Regions from separate parts of the Enterobacter cloacae complex sp. 394F7 genome, predicted to be linked through region 4. Evidence: predicted binding sites of a transcription regulator. Region 4 holds the regulator's gene; each other region holds the start of a gene.
What was found. Region 4 encodes LexA, which represses DNA repair genes until DNA is damaged. Its sites were predicted from a motif close to TNCTGTATGTACATACAGNA; they were not measured.
Positions count from the first base shown of each region.

Region 1: the regulator LexA is predicted to act here: its motif matches at 2,610-2,629, upstream of umuD (translesion error-prone DNA polymerase V autoproteolytic subunit).
Region 2: the regulator LexA is predicted to act here: its motif matches at 1,780-1,799, upstream of sulA (SOS-induced cell division inhibitor SulA).
Region 3: the regulator LexA is predicted to act here: its motif matches at 3,268-3,287, upstream of rmuC (DNA recombination protein RmuC).

Region 1 covers NZ_JBXWCS010000004.1:231,356-236,901, reverse strand. The annotation lists gene AC2FAK_RS08110 (hypothetical protein) at 1-378, opposite strand, end outside; gene AC2FAK_RS08105 (SDR family oxidoreductase) at 452-1,510, opposite strand; gene AC2FAK_RS08100 (LysR family transcriptional regulator) at 1,608-2,495, shown strand; gene umuD (translesion error-prone DNA polymerase V autoproteolytic subunit) at 2,646-3,080, shown strand; gene umuC (translesion error-prone DNA polymerase V subunit UmuC) at 3,064-4,326, shown strand; gene AC2FAK_RS08085 (aldo/keto reductase family oxidoreductase) at 4,364-5,227, opposite strand; gene tcp (methyl-accepting chemotaxis citrate transducer) at 5,370-5,546, shown strand, end outside.
Region 2 covers NZ_JBXWCS010000008.1:78,975-84,520, reverse strand. The annotation lists gene yccS (YccS family putative transporter) at 1-1,019, shown strand, start outside; gene AC2FAK_RS13240 (TfoX/Sxy family DNA transformation protein) at 976-1,602, opposite strand; gene sulA (SOS-induced cell division inhibitor SulA) at 1,820-2,329, shown strand; gene ompA (porin OmpA) at 2,684-3,736, shown strand; gene matP (macrodomain Ter protein MatP) at 3,801-4,253, opposite strand; gene AC2FAK_RS13220 (AAA family ATPase) at 4,440-5,546, shown strand, end outside.
Region 3 covers NZ_JBXWCS010000019.1:48,540-54,085, reverse strand. The annotation lists gene ubiB (ubiquinone biosynthesis regulatory protein kinase UbiB) at 1-330, opposite strand, end outside; gene ubiJ (ubiquinone biosynthesis protein UbiJ) at 327-932, opposite strand; gene ubiE (bifunctional demethylmenaquinone methyltransferase/2-methoxy-6-polyprenyl-1,4-benzoquinol methylase UbiE) at 946-1,701, opposite strand; gene rmuC (DNA recombination protein RmuC) at 1,768-3,225, opposite strand; gene udp (uridine phosphorylase) at 3,364-4,125, opposite strand; gene AC2FAK_RS21435 (dienelactone hydrolase family protein) at 4,381-5,187, shown strand; gene metE (5-methyltetrahydropteroyltriglutamate--homocysteine S-methyltransferase) at 5,247-5,546, opposite strand, start outside.
Region 4 covers NZ_JBXWCS010000018.1:33,723-39,268, forward strand. The annotation lists gene plsB (glycerol-3-phosphate 1-O-acyltransferase PlsB) at 1-2,311, opposite strand, end outside; gene AC2FAK_RS21030 (diacylglycerol kinase) at 2,466-2,834, shown strand; gene lexA (transcriptional repressor LexA) at 2,943-3,551, shown strand; gene dinF (MATE family efflux transporter DinF) at 3,616-4,953, shown strand; partial or broken gene AC2FAK_RS21045 (hypothetical protein) at 4,950-5,024, shown strand; gene AC2FAK_RS21050 (CsbD family protein) at 5,074-5,283, shown strand; gene zur (zinc uptake transcriptional repressor Zur) at 5,353-5,546, opposite strand, start outside.

The DNA.
Region 1 (5,546 bases), on a different contig from region 4:
AGCAGAGAAATTATGATTAAACATCGTTACGTTCGGGTAAAACTGCACCTGTTTTTCCCTTCCGTTTTCAACATAGCTTACTGACCAGATCCGACGATTATTGACCATCGTCGATCCCGGCTTAATGTTTACTATTCTGGTCAGTTCAACCTGAGTGGTTCTATCCTTCTGAATTTCATAAAAATAGCGGTCATCATAAAAATAAACCTTGCGGAAAAAACAATCAAAAAACCACGGGTTAGTGGATATTTTCTTCTTGCCCTGGGCATCTGAAACGATGCGTTTTGGCTGGCGAAATGACCTCACTCCATTCCTTATCACCAGATATAACCCAATAACCGGCAGAGCCATTAATAAAACGCTGATTGCTTCCCGCATATTCACCAATCCCGTTGATCACAGTCATGAGCGAGTATAACGGGTTCGTTCCTGAGAACAACATCCCCCCCTGTCAGGGAATAATGCGTGCCGCCCTGAGCTGTGCGAACAGGCTGAAAAACATCTCGTCGGTGGCCCGCATGGCGGTGAACCCGGCCCGACGCAGCTTGCTGCCATCGCCAAACATATCGTAATCCCAGCTAAACACGAAGTCGGCAAACTGTCCGTCGTTCAGCTGCAAAATATCGCTTTCCACCAGCCCGCGAGCTGCGGCGAGTTCGCGCCATACCGTGCGGTAGTCCGTAAACAACTGCTGAAATGAGAGCCGGACCGGGGGTGCAGACTCCAGTTCAAACCAGTGTGCAATGCGTGGCCACAGCTCGCTCCAGCGCCAGATATCACCGTTATTCACATTGAATGCCTGGTTCTCTGCTACCGGCGACGTGGCGGCCCACACGGTCGCCTCTGCCAGCAATTCACCGTCTGTATGATCAACAATGCTGTGCCAGGTCTGTTCGGCGCCGGGAAAACGCAGCGGTAAATTCAGCGCCTTACACAGCGATGCGTACAGCGCGATGCTCAGGGCAAGATTCATGGCGTTACCCGGCACCGTGCTGCCCACCACGCCCGGCCGGATGGCGCTCCAGTGCCACGCTTTTCCCCGTTGAAAATCGCTAAGCCACCTGAGCCGGGCCGCATTAAACTCCGCGCCCGGTACGCCGGGATCGCTTTCACGTGCCGGGGTTTTGAACGGGCCAAGATGCGCGCCGTAGACTTTGTAGCCCTGCATCAGGCTGACCGTCTCAAGGGGGGCCGTGTTTTCGAGGTTACTGACCAGATGGCGCAGCATGGTGACGTTCGGTTCAACCATCTCTGTCCAGTTCGCGGCATTGACCCAGGCGCTGTAAAACACATGAGTGATCCCGCTGAGCGATGACAGTGCCCGCGCGCTGTCCTGCGCATCCAGTAAATCAACATTAACCATCGCAATGCCTTCAGGGTGAGATACCGCCTGGCGGCTCAGGCCAATGACCTCCCACTGATGGCGCAAAAGCGTTTTGACCAGCTGGTTGCCAACAATCCCGCTGGCGCCAGCGACCAGCGCGACCCTGTGTTGCTGCGTCGTATTCATGGTGTTTCTCCGAAAGGGGTGACAGACACAGTGTGATCTATTACTTTTTTCTGATATATCCCCCAAATCCGATGGCATTTATAAGCAGAATCACGAAATGAATAACAAGCTCAACGCCATTTCCACCTTTCTGCGCGTCGCCGAAGCGGGCTCCTTTTCCGCTGCCGCTCGCCTGGCCGGGATCAAGCAGTCCGCCGTCAGCCAGCAGATCGCCGCCCTTGAGGAAGAGCTCGGTGTGGTATTGCTGCATCGTACAACGCGCAGGATGAAGCTCACCGCGCAGGGTGAGCGTTACCGGCGGGATATGCAGCTTGTGCTGGAGGCCATGCAGGAAGCAGAGCGACGCCTGAACCCGGTTGAGCATCAATATCAGGGGGCCGTACATGTGCAGTTGCCGAGCGGCCTGGGCCAGATCGTGTTGCCGCGCCTGCTGACGCTACAGCGCATGAATCCTGAATTACATCTGCAGGTTTCGCTTGATGACCGCATCGCCGATCTGGTCACCGAAGGGGTGGATGTGGCGCTTCGGCTGAGCGCGGAGCCTCCGCAAACCCATGCCGCACGCGTACTGGCACGCATTGAAACGCCGCTCTTTGCCGCCCCGTCATTCCCGCCGGTAGAGTCCGTGTACGCGCTGGCGGCGCTTCCCCACGTGCGATTCAGCGGCATCCCGCTGGACGCACCTCTTCGCCTGGTTTCTGATGACGAAACGATTGATATTGCAGTGAATACCGTTTTCCGCGCCAATACCAGCAACGCCCTGTTACAGGCGCTGGAGGCAGGCATGGGTATTGGCGGTATGCAGCTACCGCTCGCGGCACGGGCGTTGCAAACCGGCACGCTGGTGCAGGTACTCCCCGCGTGGCGGTTACCCGACCGCTTTCTCTATGCGGTTTATCCGGACGCTCGCTTTATTCCACACAGGGTCAGAAGCGTTGTGGGGGCCATAGAACAGCTACTGCCTGAAATAATTAAGAAAAATTAAACTTTCCAGAATGCATACTCGCCAGCGCCGCCTTGTTGAACTAAAAATTTTCGACTTTCAACGAGTTCCGGAAAATTCCCCTCCCGTCTCTTGATCGTTCTGGTTAATCATGAATACTGTATATAAACACAGTAATATGAGTTAACCATTATGCAGTTGATCTCTCCTTTGGGGCCTGATGCCACGTTATTGCTTCCGTTGTTTATGGAGCGGGTGCCCTGTGGCTTCCCCAGCCCTGCTCAGGATTATGTCGAGGATAGCCTTGATCTGAACAAGCTGGTGATCAAACACCCCAGCGCGACCTATTTTGTCAGGGTGAGCGGTGATTCGATGATCGGCGCAGGCATCAGCCATGGTGACCTGCTGGTGGTTGACCGTTCGTTAAACGCCGTTCATGGCGATATTGTGATTGCGGCGGTCGCGGGCGAATTTACCGTGAAGGAGCTGCAAACGCATCCGCGTCTTCAGCTCATCCCCCATAATCCTGACTACGCACCGGTCGTTTTTGCCGCAGAAGACGAACTGGAGATCTTCGGCGTTGTGACGTTTACCCTGAAAGCTAACCGCCATGTTCGCGCTCGTTGACGTAAACAGTTTTTACACCTCCTGCGAGACGGCGTTTCGGCCTGACCTTAAGGGGAAACCCGTGGTGGTCGTTTCAAACAACGACGGCTGTATCATTTCACGTTCAGCAGAAGCAAAAGCATTGGGGATCGGCATGGCCGGTCCCTACTTCAAGCTGAAGGATGAGCTGAGACGCCAGAAGGTACACGTCTTTAGCTCCAATTATGCGCTGTATGCGGATATGAGCCGTCGGGTGATGACCATTCTCGAAGAGATGGCCCCGAGAGTGGAGATCTACTCGATTGATGAAGCCTTTCTGGATCTGACGGGCGTCAGCCAGTGTATGTCTCTGGAGGCGTTCGGTCAGGCTATCCGCCAGCGCCTGTACAAAGAGACCGGCCTGCTGGTCGGGGTCGGTATCGCGCCCACCAAAACCTTAGCCAAGCTGGCTAACCATGCCGCCAAAACCTGGAAGAAAACCAACGGTGTGGTGGATTTATCGAATATCGATCGTCAGCGTAAACTGCTGTCACTGGTACCGGTCAGCGAAGTGTGGGGCGTCGGGCGCAGGATCAGCAAAAAACTGAATCTGATGGGGATCGAGACTGCCCTGCATCTGGCGGAATGTTCAAGCTGGGTGATCCGTAAACACTTTAATGTCGTGCTGGAAAGAACCGCCCGCGAGTTACGCGGTGAACCGTGTCTGGCGCTGGAAGAGTTTTCGCCAACAAAGCAACAAATCATCTGCAGCCGCTCCTTCGGCAGCCGTATCACCCGGTATGACGATATGCACCAGGCGATCTGCGCCTATGCGGAACGCGCCGCCGAGAAGCTGCGCGAAGAGAAACAGTTTTGCTGTTATATCAGCGTGTTTATTCGCACCAGCCCGCATGCAGAGGACGAGGTTTTTTATGGTAACCAGGCCTCCGGTAAGCTGACGATCCCCACCAACGATACGCGGGATATTATCAGGGTAGCTATCGAGTCATTGAACCGAATCTGGAAAGAGGGGCATCGCTATATGAAAGCAGGCGTCATGCTCAGTGACTTTTTCAGTCAGGGCGTGGCACAGCTTAGCCTGTTCGATGAACACCCACCGCGGCCAGACAGCACAGCCCTGATGCAGGTTATCGACCGCCTTAACCGTTCAGGCCGGGGGTCTGTGTGGTTTGCGGGCCAGGGGGCGGTGAAATCCTGGGCGATGAAGCGGGATATGCTGTCGCCCTGCTACACCACGCGCTATTCCGATTTGCCGATCGTTAAATAACAAAGCCCGGATCCCTCCGGGCTCTGTTTATACGTGATTACACCAGCGCATTCAGCGTAGCCAGCGCGTCAGGCGGTAACACCAGCTCCCCTGCCGCGAGGTTTTGCCGCAGATGCGTCACGGAAGAGGTTCCCGGGATCAGCAGAATGTTCGGAGAACGTTGCAGCAGCCAGGCCAGCGCAACCTGCATCGGTGTCGCCCCCAGGTCGTCCGCCACCGCCTGCAGCCCGGAAGATTGCAGCGGCGTAAAACCGCCCAGCGGGAAGAACGGCACATAAGCAATCCCCTGCTGCGCAAGCGAATCCACCAGCGCATCGTCACTACGGTTCACGATGTTGTACATGTTTTGCACACACACCACGGGCACCATCTTCTGCGCCTCGGCAACCTGCGTGGCGGTGACATTGCTCAGACCAATATGTCGCACCAGCCCTTGCTGCTGTAGCTCTGCCAGGGTGGACAGCGGTTCAGCGATCGAGCCTTCCGCCGGTCCGTGTGCGCTAAACATAATCCGCAGGTTCACCACGTCCAGCACATCCAGCTGCAGATTGCGCAGGTTGTCGTGTACCGCCTGGGTCAGCTCCTGGGCGGAAAAGGCCGGCAGCCAGGCGCCTTTATCATCGCGTCGCGCACCGATTTTGGTGACGAGGGTAAGATCGTCCCGGTACGGATGCAGCGCCTCGCGGATCAGCTGGTTAGTCACATGCGGACCATAAAAATCGCTGGTATCGATATGATTCACGCCCGCCGCCACGGCTTCCCGGAGCACTTCCAGCGCGGCATTTTTGTCCTTCGGTGGCCCAAAAACGCCCGGCCCGGCCAGCTGCATTGCGCCGTAACCCAGCCGTTTAACCGTGCGTGTGCCCAGCGCGTATGTCCCGCTTTTATCGATGCTGCTCATGTTCACCTTCCTCATAAAAAAGATCCGGATTTACAACAGGTTCCCGACCAGAACCCATAGTTAAGCGCGAGTTAAATTAAAGTTTAAATTTTAGACGACGATAGTATTTGTGTACCCCTGCACTTTCTTACGGACGACCGCTATGCTGAAAAATCTGCACGTGATTACCGGTATTATCTTTGCTCTCACCATATTCTGCCTGCTACAAGTTGTCACGGGAGGGTTGTTCTACTCTGCCGTCAGCAACGATCGCCATAACTTCCAGAACTCCGGGGTGCTTAATGCCCAGCAGGAGAGCCTGAGTGACAGCGTTAACACC
Region 2 (5,546 bases), on a different contig from region 4:
GCAACTTTACGCCGGAATCTGCCCTGTTTCGCCATGCGGTACGCATGTCGCTGGTGCTGTGCGTGGGCTACGCCTTTATTCAGATCACCGGTTTACACCACGGATACTGGATCCTGCTGACCAGCCTGTTCGTCTGCCAGCCGAACTATAACGCCACCCGACACCGCCTGGCGCTGCGCATTATTGGCACGCTGGTGGGGGTCGCAATCGGGCTACCGGTGCTCTATTTTGTGCCCTCGGTGGAGGGCCAGCTGATCCTGATCGTGATCACCGGGGTGCTGTTCTTCGCCTTTCGTAACGTGCAGTACGCCCACGCGACGATGTTCATCACCCTGCTGGTGCTACTCTGCTTTAACCTGTTGGGTGAAGGGTTTGAAGTTGCCCTGCCCCGCGTGATCGATACGCTGCTCGGCTGTGCCATCGCCTGGGCGGCAGTGAGTTTTATCTGGCCCGACTGGCGTTTTCGTAATTTGCCGCGCGTCCTGGACAGGGCGATGAATGCCAACTGCCGCTATCTGGATGCCATTCTTGAACAGTACCACCAGGGACGCGATAACCGTCTGGCTTACCGCATTGCCCGACGCGATGCGCATAACAGCGATGCTGAACTGGCTTCCGTAGTCTCTAATATGTCAACGGAGCCGCGCGCCACGGCAGAAATTCGTGAAACGGCTTTCCGCCTGCTGTGCCTGAACCATACCTTCACCAGCTATATCTCTACGCTCGGTGCCCACCGCGAAAAACTGACAAACCCGGGTATCCTTGCCTTGCTGGATGATGCTGTCTGCTATGTCGATGATGCGCTACACCACCGCCCAGCCGATCAACCGCGTGTCCAGCAGGCACTGGATGAACTGGCTCAACGGATTGCGCATCTTGACCCAGGAAACGACAGCAAAGCGCCGCTGGTTCTCCAGCAGATTGGTCTGCTTATCGCTCTGCTGCCAGAAATTTGCCGACTGCAACAGCAAATTGCTACCTGGAGGAGCGATTCTCCTGTGGCTCAGGCAGCGCATTAAACCACTCCGTCAGCTCCCGGCGAATCTCCGCCGGGAGTGCCGCTTCATGCAGGCCCTCAATAGCCCCTTCCAGGGCAAACAGTACTTTAATACTGAGCGCTTTATTTTTTGCCCGCAGCTTTAGCCAGCTCGTTCTGGCTCCCAGCGACCGGAGGGTATCTTCGTTGGTAATCCCGGCTTCACAGAGCAGGACTTCCAGCTGAAAAGTCAGGTTGGGCAGATCCTTAAGCCGATTTCGCTGGTAGCGCTGTATGCGCTCTTTACGCGCGGCATTAAGCGCGTAAGAGGAAAGCTGAAGCAACCGCTCCCGGTCCTGCCAGAGTCCGTCATCCACACGATAGTAGTTAAGCAGGATCGGACGGCCGCGTTTCATTAAGGTCAAAAAGGAGGATCCGTTTTTGACACAGTACTTTGCACTTTCCTCACAGGCGCGAAGGTAAAGCTCACCGTCTGACACCATGGCAAACACCGCTTCATCGACGGCCAGGGTATAGCCACCAAAAAGCGCACGATGATGAATTTCTCCTAATGGAGAGAGGTATTCCTGGGATTTATAAATCCGTTCATAAGATATCTTTTTCATGATATTTCCATTAAAAATCAGATATTAACGACGACATTTCTTACTAACGGATCCGTTAACAGGAAAATAGGCAACTTATTGCCGATGAGCAAGATGATTTTTTCAGGTTCGCCAGGAATGAATGAATTTTGCGAGTCGCTTTCCGAAATTGAGGTTGATCTTTATGCATACAGGGGTTACTGTATATTCATACAGTAACTACAGGGCTGGAATGATTATGTACACTTCAGGCTATGCAAATCGCTCAACATCTTTCTCTTCTCCCGCTGGCGATGTCGCACAGAACGCCGTCGGGCGTGTTTCGACAGGGCTTATCAGTGAAGTGGTTTATCGTGAAGACCAGCCCCTGTTGACCCAACTTCTGTTACTGCCGCTCTTGCAGCAGCTTGGTCAGCAATCGCGCTGGCAGCTCTGGCTAACGCCGCAGCAGAAACTGAGCCGGGAATGGGTTCAGTCTGCAGGCCTGCCGCTGACGAAAGTCATGCAAATTAATCAGCTCTCTCCCTGCGATACGGTTGAGTCGATGATCCGGGCATTACGTACAGGAAATTACAGCGTGGTGATTGGATGGTTATCAGACGAATTGACGGAGCAGGAACATTTTCGTCTCACCGAAGCGGCAGAAGAAGGCAATGCGATCGGCTTTATCATGCGCCCGGTTCGCCAGGATTCTTACCGCAGAGGACAACTTTCTGGGCTAAAAATTCACTCAAATTTGTATCACTGAGCAAATTTAAGAGTTTTCCTGGAATTTTTTTCGACCTCAAGATGCGCTTTTAGTTCCATGGTCCAAAACGGCGGCAAGGCTTGTCTGGTGCGGTTCTTCTTAATTTTATTGCACAAATTTCGTTCAGAAATTGTTAAATAATCGGTATACGGAACTTTTTTTTTCATATGCCTGACGGACTTCACACTTGTAAGTTTTCAGCTACGTTGTAGACTTTACATCGCCAGGGGTGCTCGGCCTAAGCCGAAGATATCGGTAGATTTATATTTGACCACGCCCCCCGGTGAAGGATTTAACCGTGATTCTCGATTGAGATTTTCATGGCGAATTTTGGATGATAACGAGGCGCAAAAAATGAAAAAGACAGCTATCGCGATTGCAGTGGCACTGGCTGGCTTCGCTACCGTAGCGCAGGCCGCTCCGAAAGATAATACCTGGTATGCAGGTGGTAAACTGGGCTGGTCTCAGTTCCACGACACCGGCTGGTACAACAGCAGCCTGAACAATGATGGCCCTACTCACGAGAGCCAGCTTGGTGCAGGTGCGTTCGGTGGCTATCAGGTTAACCCGTATGTTGGTTTTGAAATGGGTTACGACTGGTTAGGTCGTATGCCATACAAAGGCGACAACGTAAATGGCGCTTTCAAAGCTCAGGGCGTACAGCTGACCGCTAAACTGGGTTACCCAGTAACTGACGATCTGGACGTGTACACCCGTCTGGGCGGCATGGTATGGCGCGCTGACTCCAGCAACAGCATCGCTGGCGACGACCATGACACCGGTGTTTCCCCAGTATTCGCTGGTGGCGTTGAGTGGGCTATGACCCGTGACATCGCTACCCGTCTGGAATACCAGTGGGTTAACAACATCGGTGACGGTGCTACCGTTGGTGTTCGTCCAGACAACGGCATGCTGAGCGTAGGTGTTTCCTACCGTTTCGGCCAGCAGGAAGATGCGCCAGTCGTAGCTCCAGCACCGGCTCCAGCTCCAGAAGTACAGACCAAGCACTTCACTCTGAAGTCTGACGTTCTGTTCAACTTCAACAAAGCGACCCTGAAACCAGAAGGTCAGCAGGCACTGGATCAGCTGTACACCCAGCTGAGCAACCTGGATCCTAAAGACGGTTCTGTCGTGGTTCTGGGCTTCACCGACCGTATCGGTTCTGACGCTTACAACCAGAAACTGTCTGAGAAACGTGCTCAGTCTGTTGTTGATTACCTGATCTCTAAAGGTATCCCAGCTAACAAGATCTCCCCACGTGGTATGGGCGAATCTAACCCAGTTACTGGCAACACCTGTGACAACGTTAAAGCTCGCGCTGCTCTGATCGACTGCCTGGCACCAGATCGTCGCGTAGAGATCGAAGTTAAAGGCGTTAAAGACGTTGTAACTCAGCCAGCGGCTTAAGTTATCGTCTTATAAAAAAACCCCGCAATGCGGGGTTTTTTATTATCTGAAGTAACTGAAAACGTTATTTTTTGCCCAGCAGCGCCTGAAGATCGTTCTTCAGCGTGGACATCTGGTTGGCGTATTTCTCTTTATGCTCGGCATCTTCAATCAACTGCACCACCGTTTCTGACAACGTTTTTCCCCGCCGTTGCGCAAGCCCTGCCAGACGCTGCCAGACCATAAATTCCAGGTCGATGGATTTTTTGCGGGTGTGCTGGTGCTCAGCATTAAAATGCCGTTTACGTCGCGCGCGGATAGTTTGCTTCATCCGGTTTAACAGTGCCGGATTGATATGTTTCTCAATCCAGCCATTCACCTGTACCGGTTCATTTTCGAGGGTCAGCAAAATATCCACGGCCTCTTGTGCGGCGCTGGCTTCGATGTAGCAGGTAATCAGCTCCCCTTCTCGGTGCTTTTTGACCAGGTACTTCCATTTCCAGCCGCTTTCGAGATTTTCCAGTTGTTGATATTTCATTGCGATCTCAGTGTTACCACGTAACTCTGTTCAGAATATCAGTTTTTTAGCAATCTGCTGAAAAGAAATCATATCCTGTGAAGCATTGCAGGCGATTCGCTTCCCGAAAACCCCAATCCTGCTTGGGTACAGCCCCCCGCTTACGGTATACTCCACGCTTTTACATCTGACTAAAAAACATCAACTTTGACCATTACGAAACTTGCATGGCGTGACCTTGTTCCGGATACCGAAAGTTACCAGGAATTGTTTGCACAGCCAGACCTCGCACAAGAACACGAATTCATACTTAGCGATACACAACCGCGTTTGCATTACGCGCTGGAGCAGGTGTTAAGCCCATGGGCGACATCACCCTTCATGCTGCTCAAAGCCCCGGAAGAAGCCGAGTATTTGACGCTTCTGGGTGATGCCATGCGCCAGCTACGACCGGAAGCAAATGTTGTTTTCGGCGGCCAGTATCGTATTTCTGGACATGATGTCACTTTCGAACCCGCAGAACAGGCTGATGGCCGTTTTGCGGCTAAGGGCGAAGTGGTTACCGCTAACTGGGTCGAGGCTGAACAACTCTTTGGTTGCCTTCGCCAGTTCAATGGTGAGATATCGCTGCAGCCTGGGCTGGTACACCGCGCGAATGGTGGCGTACTGATCATTTCCCTGCGTACTTTGCTCTCCCAGCCGCTGTTGTGGATGCGTCTGAAGACAATCGTCAGTCAGCAACGCTTTGACTGGGTCGGCTACGACGAGTCTCGTCCTCTGCCGGTCTCTGTCCCCTCCATGCCGCTGTCGTTGACCGTGGTACTGACGGGTGACCGTGAACCGCTGGCTGATTTCCAGGAAATGGAGCCAGAGCTGGCGGCACAGGCGGTGTACAGCGAGTACGAAGACAACATCCAGATTGCTGATGCCGATGACATGGCTCAGTGGTGCCAGTGGGTGATGGCCATTGCAGCCCGTTTTACCCTGCCGACGCCTGCTGCTGACGCGTGGCCTGGACTTATCCGCGAAGCGGTTCGTTATACCGGTGACCAGGAGACGCTGCCGCTTTGTCCGCTCTGGATCAGCAAACAGCTGCGTGAAGTGGGCGTTATCAGCGGGAACGGCGTCTTTACCGGGGAACAACTCGCTCAGATGCTTGCCCAGCGAGAGTGGCGGGAAGGCTATCTGGCCGATCGTATGCAGGATGAAATTCTGCTGGAGCAGATTCTGGTCGAGACCGAAGGCGAGCGCATCGGACAGATCAATGCCCTGTCGGTGATTGAATTTCCCGGACATCCGCGTGCGTTTGGCGAG
Region 3 (5,546 bases), on a different contig from region 4:
TTCGATCTGTTTTTTCGCGCGCACGCCGTCAAACGGGGCCACACGATCCTGCAGCAGTGCCAGCTGATCGGCAATCTGAGGCGGGAAAAGATCGCGACGGGTCGAGAGCATTTGGCCGAACTTAATCCATACCGGGCCCAGCTCCTGTAGCGCCAGACGCAGGCGTTCACCCAGCGGCTGTCCTTTGTGGCGATTAGGCATCCAGAACAACATCCGCCGCCAGATACGAAGCGGCAGCGTGATACGCATTTTGGGGATAAGCTCGTCGAGCCCGTAACTCAAAAAGGTGTGGACGATAAAATAGAGGCGCCGAATTTCACCAGGCGTCATTTGCCCTCCAGTTTTTCCAGCCGTTTGGTTAACGCATCAACCGCACGTTCAACAGCCGCAGTCTCTTCCGCGAACCAGGCCACTTCCAGCGGTCCAGGGGCCATACGCCACTCTTCAGTCAGCACTTCTGCCGCATAGCGCTGCTGACGTTGCAGGCTTTTACGCAGGAAGGCGGTACCACCATGCAGGGCTTTGCCGATCCCTTCCGCTGCAATGTCGCCAATAAACGGGGCAAGCAGTTCCGCCGGGTCAAACTCGGCCAGATCGCTGAGCGCAACGAAATTTTGTACGACCTGAAGGTCGCCTTCCACTTCCAGCTCACCGCTGCGGATCAGCGCCGTTAGTTGCTGGCGGTCACGCAGTTTTGGCAGCACGCTCATGCGCGTGATGACAGAGCAATCGGCGTCTCCTTCCCACTCCCCCAGAACATCAAGCTGGCGTTCGCTGAAGACCAGCACAAGCGGCGTCGAGAACTCTTTTAAAACGATCCGCAATACCTTCCCGTTAAGTCGCTGCCGCGCGGCTTTTAGCGCTGGCGCACGATAGAGAAAGGCATTCAGTACATTCTCGATGCCTGCGGTGACTAAGGGTTTAAAGGGCACAGGACACCTCCACTCAGAACTTATAACCGCGATGCAGTGCGACGACACCCGCCGTCATGTTGAAATACTCAACGTTTTCAAACGCCGCATCCTGCATCATGGCCTTCAGGGTGTCCTGATCCGGGTGCATGCGAATGGATTCCGCCAGATAGCGGTAGCTTTCTGCGTCGTTTGCCACCAGCTCGCCAATACGCGGCAGAACATGGAATGAATAGGCGTCGTAGGCTTTGCTCAGTGGCTCGATAATCGGTTTGGAGAACTCAAGCACCAGCAGACGTCCGCCCGGCTTCAGCACGCGATACATTGAGCGCAGTGCTTTTTCTTTATCGGTGACGTTACGCAGGCCAAAAGAGATAGTGATGCAGTCAAAGGTATTGTCCGGGAACGGCAGTGCCTCGGCGTTTGCCTGCACATATTCCACATTCCCCACCACGCCGATGTTACGCAGCTTCTCACGCCCCATTTTCAGCATGGAGTCGTTAATATCAGCCAGAACAACACGCCCGGTTTCACCCACCAGACGGGAGAATTTCGCGGTCAAATCGCCCGTGCCGCCGGCAAGGTCCAGTACCGTTTGTCCACGACGCACACCGCTGCAGTCGATGGTGAAGCGCTTCCACAAGCGATGAATGCCGAATGACATCAAGTCATTCATCACATCGTACTTCGCCGCCACGGAATGAAATACGTGGGCCACCATGTCAGCTTTCTGCGCTTTGGCGACAGTCTGAAAGCCAAAGTGCGTTGTGTCTTGTGAATCGTCAACCATCTCAGAGCCTGCTTATCAGTAAAATGTTCGTGAAGTGTAACAGATTGGGCGCGTTTGCCCTACGTTTCAACCACCACGTAAGAAACGCGCCAGATGCGGGTCTGGCGATATCTCTGCCGCTAACTCGTTGTCTTCACTGTCTCTCTTTTGTCCATCAGCGCCTTCGCGCAGGCGAAACTCTTCGTCTTGTGCCGTGGCTTGCTCAACCAGTTCCGGATTAATCTCGCGTTTAACCTCCACCCCCAGGCCGCGGAAGGCTTCAGCTTGCGCCAGCAGATTACCCCGCCCGGAGGCGAGTTTTTTCATCGCCTGGCGGTAGTTGTCCTGCGCGCGGTCCAGGCTTTGCCCGACCGAGGACATATCATCCACAAAGAGGCGCATTTTGTCGTACAGCTTGCTGGCGCGATCGGCAATCTGCTGCGCGTTGCGGCTCTGATGTTCATAGCGCCACAGGTTGGCAATGGTGCGTAACGCCACCAGCAGCGTGGTGGGGCTGACCAGCATAATGTTGTTTTTCAGCGCTTCAGTTATCAGTTCCGGCTGTCTGTCGAGTGCCAGCAGAAAAGCAGGCTCTACCGGGATAAACATCAGAACATAGTCAAGCGAGCGCAAACCCGGCAACTGCTGATAGTCTTTTCTGCCCAGCAGACGAATATGGTTCCGCACGGAGGCAATGTGCTCCTGCAACGCCGATTCGCGGGTGTAGTCATCCTCCGCATTGAAGTAACGCTCATAGGCCACCAGCGTCATTTTGGCATCAATCACCACATCTTTACCCTGCGGCAGACGCACAATGACATCTGGCTGCATTCGCGAGCGGGCGTCGTTTTCTATGCTGACCTGGGTTTCGTATTCATACCCTTCGCGCAGTCCAGAGGCTTCCAGCACCCGCGTCAGGACGACTTCACCCCAGTTACCCTGCGTTTTGTTATCCCCTTTCAGGGCGCGGGTCAGGTTGACCGCTTCCTGCGCCATTTGTGCATTCAACTGCTGCAGATTACGAATTTCGTGTGCCAGGGTGTGCCGCTCGCGGGCCTCCTGACCAAAGCTGTCCTGCACCTGACGACGGAAACCGTCCAGTTGCTCACGCAGAGGCGTCAGGAGACTGTTCAGACTCTGGCGGTTTTGTTCGTCAACGCGGCGGTTGCTGTGCTCAAAAATGCGGTTCGCGAGATTCTCAAACTGTTCGCTGAGGCGCTGCTCGCTGTTCATCATCTGGCGGATTTTGTCTTCCGCATGCAGTTGAGTGGATTCCAGGCGGGTTGTTACTTCACGGAGATCGGCTTCCAGTGAGGTGTTGATATCACGCAGATTGCGCAGTTCGTTGTTGAGTAACTCGCACTCGTCTCGCCAGTGTTCACTCAGCGCAAGTTGCTGTTTTGTCGCGCTTAACTCGGCGACTATCTCTTCACGCTCTGCCAGCTGATCGGCCTTTTGCTGCGCGTGCTGATAGCTGGAAATCAGCCAGCCTATCGCCACGCCCGCGAGCGCAATCACCGCGTAAATCAGAATTGAGAGATCCACAATGCCCCCTGCATCAACGTATTACCGCACAAAATAAGATTGTGCTGTATAAACGTCCAGTTTGAAAGGGTTTTCCTGCGAGGCGCTACGCAAAAAATAAAGGCCGAACGTGTCGGCCTTTGATGTCAGAAGAGAGGATTAGATCAGACGACGGGCCGCTTCAACCACGATTTTTACCGCATGACTTTCGGTTTGTTTCATGGTTTCGGCGTTCGGTATTTCCTGCTGGGTACGGTTGACGATAACCCCCGCCACCATACCGGCACGCAGACCCTGGCTTGCGCACATAGTCAGCAGCGTTGCAGATTCCATTTCATAGTTCATCACGCCCATAGACTGCCACTCTTCCATAGAGCCTTTAAAACGGCTCACCACACGGCCAGAGAAGGTGTCGTAACGCTCCTGACCCGGGTAGAAGGTGTCCGACGAGGCGGTTACGCCCACGTGCGTGGTTGCGCCAACGGATTTCGCTGCTTCAACCAGCGCCGTCGTACATTCAAAATCGGCAACCGCCGGGAATTCCATTGGTGCAAAGTGCAGACTCGCCCCATCCAGACGCACGGACGCGGTAGTCACCAATACATCACCCACGTTGATATGCGGCTGGATCGCACCGGTCGTCCCGATACGCAGGAACGTCCGGATGCCCAGCTGCGCCAGTTCTTCAACGGCAATGGAGGTAGATGGGCCACCGATACCGGTAGAGCACACAATCACGGCCTTACCATCCAGCTCTGCACGCCAGGTGGTGAATTCACGATGGGCTGCCAGCTTAACCGGCTTATCCATCAGCGCGGCGATCTTTTCCACACGCTCAGGATCGCCCGGGACGATCGCGAGCGTAGCCCCTTGTAAATCGTTTTTGGTGAGGCCGAGATGAAAAACATCAGACTTAGACATAGGTGACTCCTCTGTGGGTCGGTTAGTCAGAAGAAGTAAAACGGTACTTTACAGAAGCAATACGCATAATTTCGTGACACATCTCACCATGAATGAAAATGATTGCAGTATATTTCCATAAAAAAGTGATTTACATCACATTAACAAGTTATATCGTGGTGTGCTGCACAAAAGATAGACCGTTTAAGGCACTGTGGGTTGTTAACCTGGTGTCTATATTTACCTTTGCGCTAACTCATTGGTACGGAGAATGCCATGACTGAAAAAACCGGTTTTGCACCTGCTGCGGCTCCGCATGCCTCAACCATCGTCTCAACGCCTGAAGACGCCATTACGGCGGGAGAGACCTCCATTCCCTCGCAGGGGGAAAATATGCCTGCTTACCACGCACGACCAGCATCGGCAGACGGTCCGCTGCCGATCGTGATTGTGGTTCAGGAAATTTTCGGCGTTCATGAACATATTCGCGACCTCTGCCGCCGACTGGCGCTGGAAGGTTACCTGGCCGTTGCGCCAGAGCTCTATTTCCGTCAGGGCGATCCGAACGACTACAGCGATATCCCAACGCTTTTGAGCAACCTGGTCAGTAAAGTGCCGGATGCACAGGTGCTGGCCGATCTGGATCATGTTGCCAACTGGGCGGCGCGTAACGGCGGTGATGCGCATCGCCTGATGATAACGGGGTTCTGCTGGGGCGGACGCATTAGCTGGCTGTATGCCGCGCACAATCCGCAGCTGAAAGCTGCTGTGGCCTGGTACGGTAAACTGGTGGGCGAAAAAACGCTGAACTCGCCAAAACATCCGGTTGATATCGCCACAGACTTAAATGCCCCGGTGCTGGGACTGTACGGTGGTCAGGACACGGGTATTCCACTCGATACGGTAGAGACCATGCGCCATGCGCTACGCGCGGCGAATGCGAAGGCCGACATTGTCGTATACCCGGATGCCGGACACGCGTTTAACGCCGATTATCGCCCGAGCTATCACGCGGAGTCAGCCAAAGATGGCTGGCAGCGGATGCTGGCGTGGTTTAGCCACTACGGCGGCAAGAAAGCGTAAACATAAAAGCCCGGTGGCGGCGATGCCTTACCGGGCTACATAATGGGATCGACTCTGTCTTAACCCTGACGCAAATTCTGCGCCGCTTTCACCATATTCGCCAGCGCCGCGCGGGTTTCAGGCCAGCCGCGGGTTTTCAGACCGCAGTCCGGGTTCACCCACAGGCGCTCTGCCGGAATGCGCTGAGCGGCTTTCTTCAGCAGGGCTTCGATCCACTCTACGCTCGGCACGTTCGGGGAGTGAATGTCATATACGCCCGGCCCGATTTCGTTCGGGTAATCGAACTCTTCGAATGACTCCAGCAGTTCCATATCTGAACGCGAGGTCTCGATGGTGATCACGTCGGCATCCAGTGCGGC
Region 4 (5,546 bases):
CGCTAATGAACCCTTCATCACGCAACGTCAGTACCAGCGAACTGAAGACCGCTTTGTCGAAGAATTCCGGGGCGTTGATGCCGTGCAGAACAGAAAGGCGCTGTGCAAGCGTCCGGCTCTCTTTCTCCAGCGTACCGCGGTTAATGGATGGGTTCGCGCTCAGCAGCCAGAAGGTGATGGCGTAGCGCTGCAGCGTTTCACGCGCACCCGCCGCCAGCAGTTGCAGCGTGCGGGAGCGTGACGGATTAATATGCAGCTCATCGTTAACGACGGTAATCAGCCCCTGACGACGCAGCTCCTCAGTCATTTTATCCAGCTCAATCGCCAGCTCATCCTTGCTCCAGCGCAGGAACAGCTCTGCTTTCAGCATCGGATAGAGCGTTTCCACGTGACGCAGCAGCTCCTGACGAGAAATACGGCGATGCTGGGTAATGATCGCCGCCATCAGCGACGGCAGCATCAGCATATGCGCGATATTGTTACGATAGTAGGTCATCAGCACCGCCTGCTCGCGCGGCAGAATGATGATGTCGCCAATCGTATCTTTCTCGACTTCAAACTTGTTCATCTGCAGCGCATGGTCGATCAGCTCGCTCGCCGTGCTGGCAGGCGTCGTTGAATCCACCGAGTAGGGAACGTTGCGCATCAGGTCAAGATAGCAATCCAGCTGCTCCGTAAGCTGTTCACGGGTCAGCGAGCGTTGACGTGACGCCAGCAGTGCCGTACAGCACAGGTTCATGGCGTTTGCGGCACCGGCGTTGTTAATACGCACCATCAGCTCAGCCGCGATACCGTTAACCGTTGGCGTCAGCCAGGCTGGACGCACCGCTTCGATAGGATCGATAGACTCGCGCCAATCGGGAACATGGTTGTTCAGATACGTCATCAACGGCATCGGCTCGCCGAAGTTTACGTAGCCCTGACCAAGATTGCGTAGCTTGCTCAGCCCGCGCAGCATCTGCGGCAGGCTCTCTTTCTCTTTAGTCGCCCCGCGCAGCTCTTTGGCGTAAGTCCCCACTTCCATGACGTGCTCATAGCCAATGTAAATGGGCACCAGCGTGATGGGACGAGTGCCGCCGCGTAGCATCGCCTGGATGGTCATCGACAGCGTGCCAGTTTTCGGATCCAGCAGACGGCCGGTTCGTGAACGTCCCCCCTCCACGAAGTACTCAACGGAATAACCGCGGCTGAACAGCTCGCCCAGATATTCACGGAATACGGTGGAGTAGAGCTTGTTGCCCTTAAAGGTACGACGAATGAAGAACGCCCCCAGGCGGCGGAAAATCGGGCCTGCTGGCCAGAAGTTCAGGTTGATACCGGCTGCGATGTGCGGTGGCACCAGCCCCTGGTGATAGAGCACATACGAGAGGAGCAGGTAGTCCATGTGGCTGCGGTGGCAGGGCACATAAACAATTTCATGGCCGTCATGCGCCAGTTGGCGAACGCGCTCGGCGTTATGGACGTTAATGCCCTGATAGAGGCGGTTCCATGTAAAGCCCAGGATGCGGTCAGAAAGACGGATCATCTCATAGGAGAAGTTCGCGGCAATCTCTTCCATCAGCGCAATGGCGTTCTGCTGTGCTTTTTCATGAGAAATCTTTTTACTGCGCGCTTCGTCTTCAACAGCACGAGCGATCGCTTTGGAAGCCAGCAGCTTGTTGAAGAGATCCTGACGCGCCGGAAGGCGAGGGCCAACGGCGGCCAGACGCTGACGAGCGAAATGCATGCGCGCCACGCGCGCCAGTTTTTGCGCGATGATCTTATCGGTGCCGTGCTCGTCGGCCATCCGGCGCAGCGAGACGGAAGGGGAGAAGCGCACAAAGCTGTCGCGCCCCAGCCAGGAGACGGCGAAGAATTTCTGGATGCCATTAAGCATGCGTAACGGTGGGTTCTCTTCCCCCTTTTCGCGGCCCGGACGACGACCAAACATCACCGACACCGGCACCATCTGCACATCCAGATCGGGATTGCTGCGATGCAGGTCGAGATAGTCGTGGAACAGCTTAATGGACTCTTCTTTTGGCGTGTAATAGGTAAACACGCGTGGCCCACCGTGAATGAACACGTATCGCGGCAATAGCGTACCGTCGACTTCTAACGGTTCAAGCGGGTCAGGTAAATCATGCGCCAGACACTGGGCGCGAAGCGTCAGCAAGTCTGCCTTCGAGTTATAAGGCAAAACATACATAATAGGGCGCGACGTATCGAGCCCCAATTCCAGCGCGGGTTCTGCTGGGATAGACTTACTTTTTACCAGGACGCTTAATGGTAAATTAAGTAATTTGTAGTAAATTCGTGGCCAGCCAGACATAAACGATGTAAAGCCTCTGGTTAATAATGCAATTGCGGCGCAAGGATAACAGAAAGCGCGCGAAATTACTGTTGTTACCCGTCATACTTCAGGCTACAGCGCAACACGTTGCGCCTCCTGTTATTGACGCTATTTCAAATAAAAGGTTCTTTTAATGGCCAATAATACCACTGGGTTAACCCGTATCATTAAAGCTGCTGGCTATTCCTGGAAAGGTTTTCGCGCCGCTTGGGTCAACGAAGCCGCGTTTCGCCAGGAGGGTGTCGCCGCGATTGTCGCGGTGATTATCGCCTGTTTCCTTGATGTTGATGCCATTACCCGCGTGCTTCTGATCGGCTCCGTGCTGTTGGTGATGATAGTGGAAATTATTAATAGCGCTATTGAGGCCGTTGTGGACCGTATTGGCTCTGATTTCCACGAACTTTCTGGCCGGGCAAAAGACATGGGCTCTGCTGCCGTGTTGCTGGCGATTATCACTGCGGTCATCACCTGGGTCACGCTGCTTTGGTCACATTTCCGATGAGCCTCGAGGAATAATTAAGTCCCTGGTTTTTTGTGCAGTTTTTGGTTCCAAAATCGCCTTTGACTGTATATACTCACAGCATAACTGTATATACACCCAGGGGGCGGAATGAAAGCGTTAACGACCAGGCAGCAAGAGGTGTTTGATCTCATTCGGGATCATATCGGCCAGACGGGTATGCCACCCACGCGTGCGGAAATCGCGCAGCGTCTGGGCTTCCGTTCTCCGAACGCTGCCGAGGAACACCTGAAAGCGCTGGCGCGTAAAGGCGTAATTGAGATTGTATCGGGTGCTTCACGCGGTATCCGCCTGCTGGTGGAAGAAGAGACGGGCATTCCGCTGGTGGGGCGCGTCGCGGCAGGTGAACCTCTGCTGGCGCAACAGCATATTGAAGGCCACTATCAGGTTGATCCCGGCATGTTCAAGCCGAGCGCGGATTTCCTGCTGCGCGTAAGCGGTATGTCCATGAAAGACATCGGTATTCTTGACGGCGATCTGCTTGCGGTGCATAAAACGCAAGACGTGCGTAACGGCCAGGTTGTGGTGGCACGCATCGATGATGAAGTCACCGTTAAACGCCTGAAAAAGCAAGGTAATACGGTTCAGCTGCTGCCGGAAAACAACGAGTTTTCCCCCATTGTGGTAGACCTCCGCGAACAAAACTTCTCTATCGAGGGGCTGGCGGTAGGGGTCATTCGCAACGGAGAATGGCTGTAATCTCATCCTGACAGGCTACGGATCTGCCGTGGCCTGATTCCTTATCCACTCCCGGTATTTTTTCATGTCACTGCTTACGGCATCCGATAAGGCATTGTGGCGTCTTGCACTGCCGATGATTTTTTCCAATATCACCGTTCCTCTGCTGGGGCTGGTGGATACGGCAGTTATTGGTCACCTTGATTCACCCATCTATCTGGGCGGCGTGGCGATTGGCGCGACGGCGACCAGCTTCCTTTTTATGCTCCTGCTCTTTTTGCGCATGAGTACCACCGGGCTTACGGCGCAGGCGTACGGTGCTAAAGATCCTTTGCGTCTGGCGCGTGCGCTGGTTCAGCCGTTAATTCTGGCGCTTGGGGCAGGCGCGTTAATCGCTATATTACGTACCCCACTGATTGATCTGGCGCTGCATGTCGTTGGCGGCAGCGAGGCGGTACTGGAGCAGGCACGACGCTTCCTGGAAATTCGCTGGCTCAGCGCGCCCGCGTCGCTGGCCAATCTGGTTCTGTTGGGGTGGTTACTCGGCGTGCAGTATGCCCGCGCGCCCGTGATCCTGCTGGTGGTAGGCAACCTCCTCAACATCGTGCTCGATCTCTGGCTGGTGATGGGCCTGCACATGAACGTGCAGGGTGCGGCACTGGCGACGGCGATTGCCGAATACGGGACGTTTATCCTTGGTCTGTGGATGGTATGGCGGGTGCTGGTCATGCGCGGGATCTCCGTTACACTGCTCAAGAATGCATGGCGAGGCAATATCCGCACCCTGCTGGCGCTTAATCGCGACATTATGCTGCGCTCACTGCTGCTGCAGCTCTGTTTCGGCGCACTGACGGTCTTTGGCGCCCGGCTTGGGCCAGATATCGTCGCGGTGAATGCCGTTCTGATGACGCTGCTGACCTTTACCGCCTATGCACTGGATGGCTTTGCCTATGCTGTGGAAGCGCATTCCGGCCAGGCATACGGCGCACGTGAAAGTGGTCAGCTGCGGGATGTCTGGCGGGCGGCCTGTCGGCAGTCGGGGCTGGTGGCGCTGGCGTTCGCGCTGATTTACGCCTGTTTTGGCGAACAGATTATTGCGTTACTCACCTCCCTTCCTGCACTGCGCGAGCTGGCAAGTCATTACCTCATCTGGCAGGTCATTTTGCCGGTGGTGGGGGTCTGGTGCTATCTGCTGGACGGTATGTTTATTGGCGCGACGCGAGGAGCGGAGATGCGTAACAGTATGGCGGTGGCGGCGGCTGGTTTTGCCCTGACGCTGCTCACGCTCCCCTGGCTGGGTAACCATGGTTTATGGCTCTCCCTGGCGGTCTTTCTCGCGTTGCGGGGCCTGTCACTGGGCTTTATCTGGCACCGGCACTGGCAAAACAATACCTGGCTTCCTTCCCGCAACGATATATCGTGACGGTTAAAGATTCCGAATATGAAATCAACTGCCGAATCCTTAACTACAATTATTATCACGTCCAGCAGAAAAGAACGTAACGGACGTTACGACCCGACGCTTAACTAAGAGGACACGATGATGAATAAAGACGAAATCGGCGGCAACTGGAAGCAGTTCAAAGGTAAAGCGAAAGAACAGTGGGGTAAGCTGACGGATGACGATATGACGGTCATCGAAGGTAAACGCGATCAGCTTGTCGGTAAAATTCAGGAACGCTACGGTTACGAGAAAGACCAGGCGGAAAAAGAGGTCGGCGACTGGGAAAAACGCAACGACTACCGTTGGTAACCGTGTGATACCCGACAGTACAAGGAAGTACTCCCTGAGGGCGGCCATGGGCCGCCTTTGTTTTGGCTGTTAACGCGGCTTTTTCTTTACGAGGATAGAGTGGTCATGGTGGCACGCGTCCTGATGCCGGCAGGCCTCCACTTCTACACACGCAGAGCATAATCCGTGTGCTTCAATGACGTTATGGCGCAAGGCAAAGCCCATTCTGGCCGCCAGCGTATGCATAATATCTTCTACGCCTTCCGCCCCTTCTTCTTTCACCA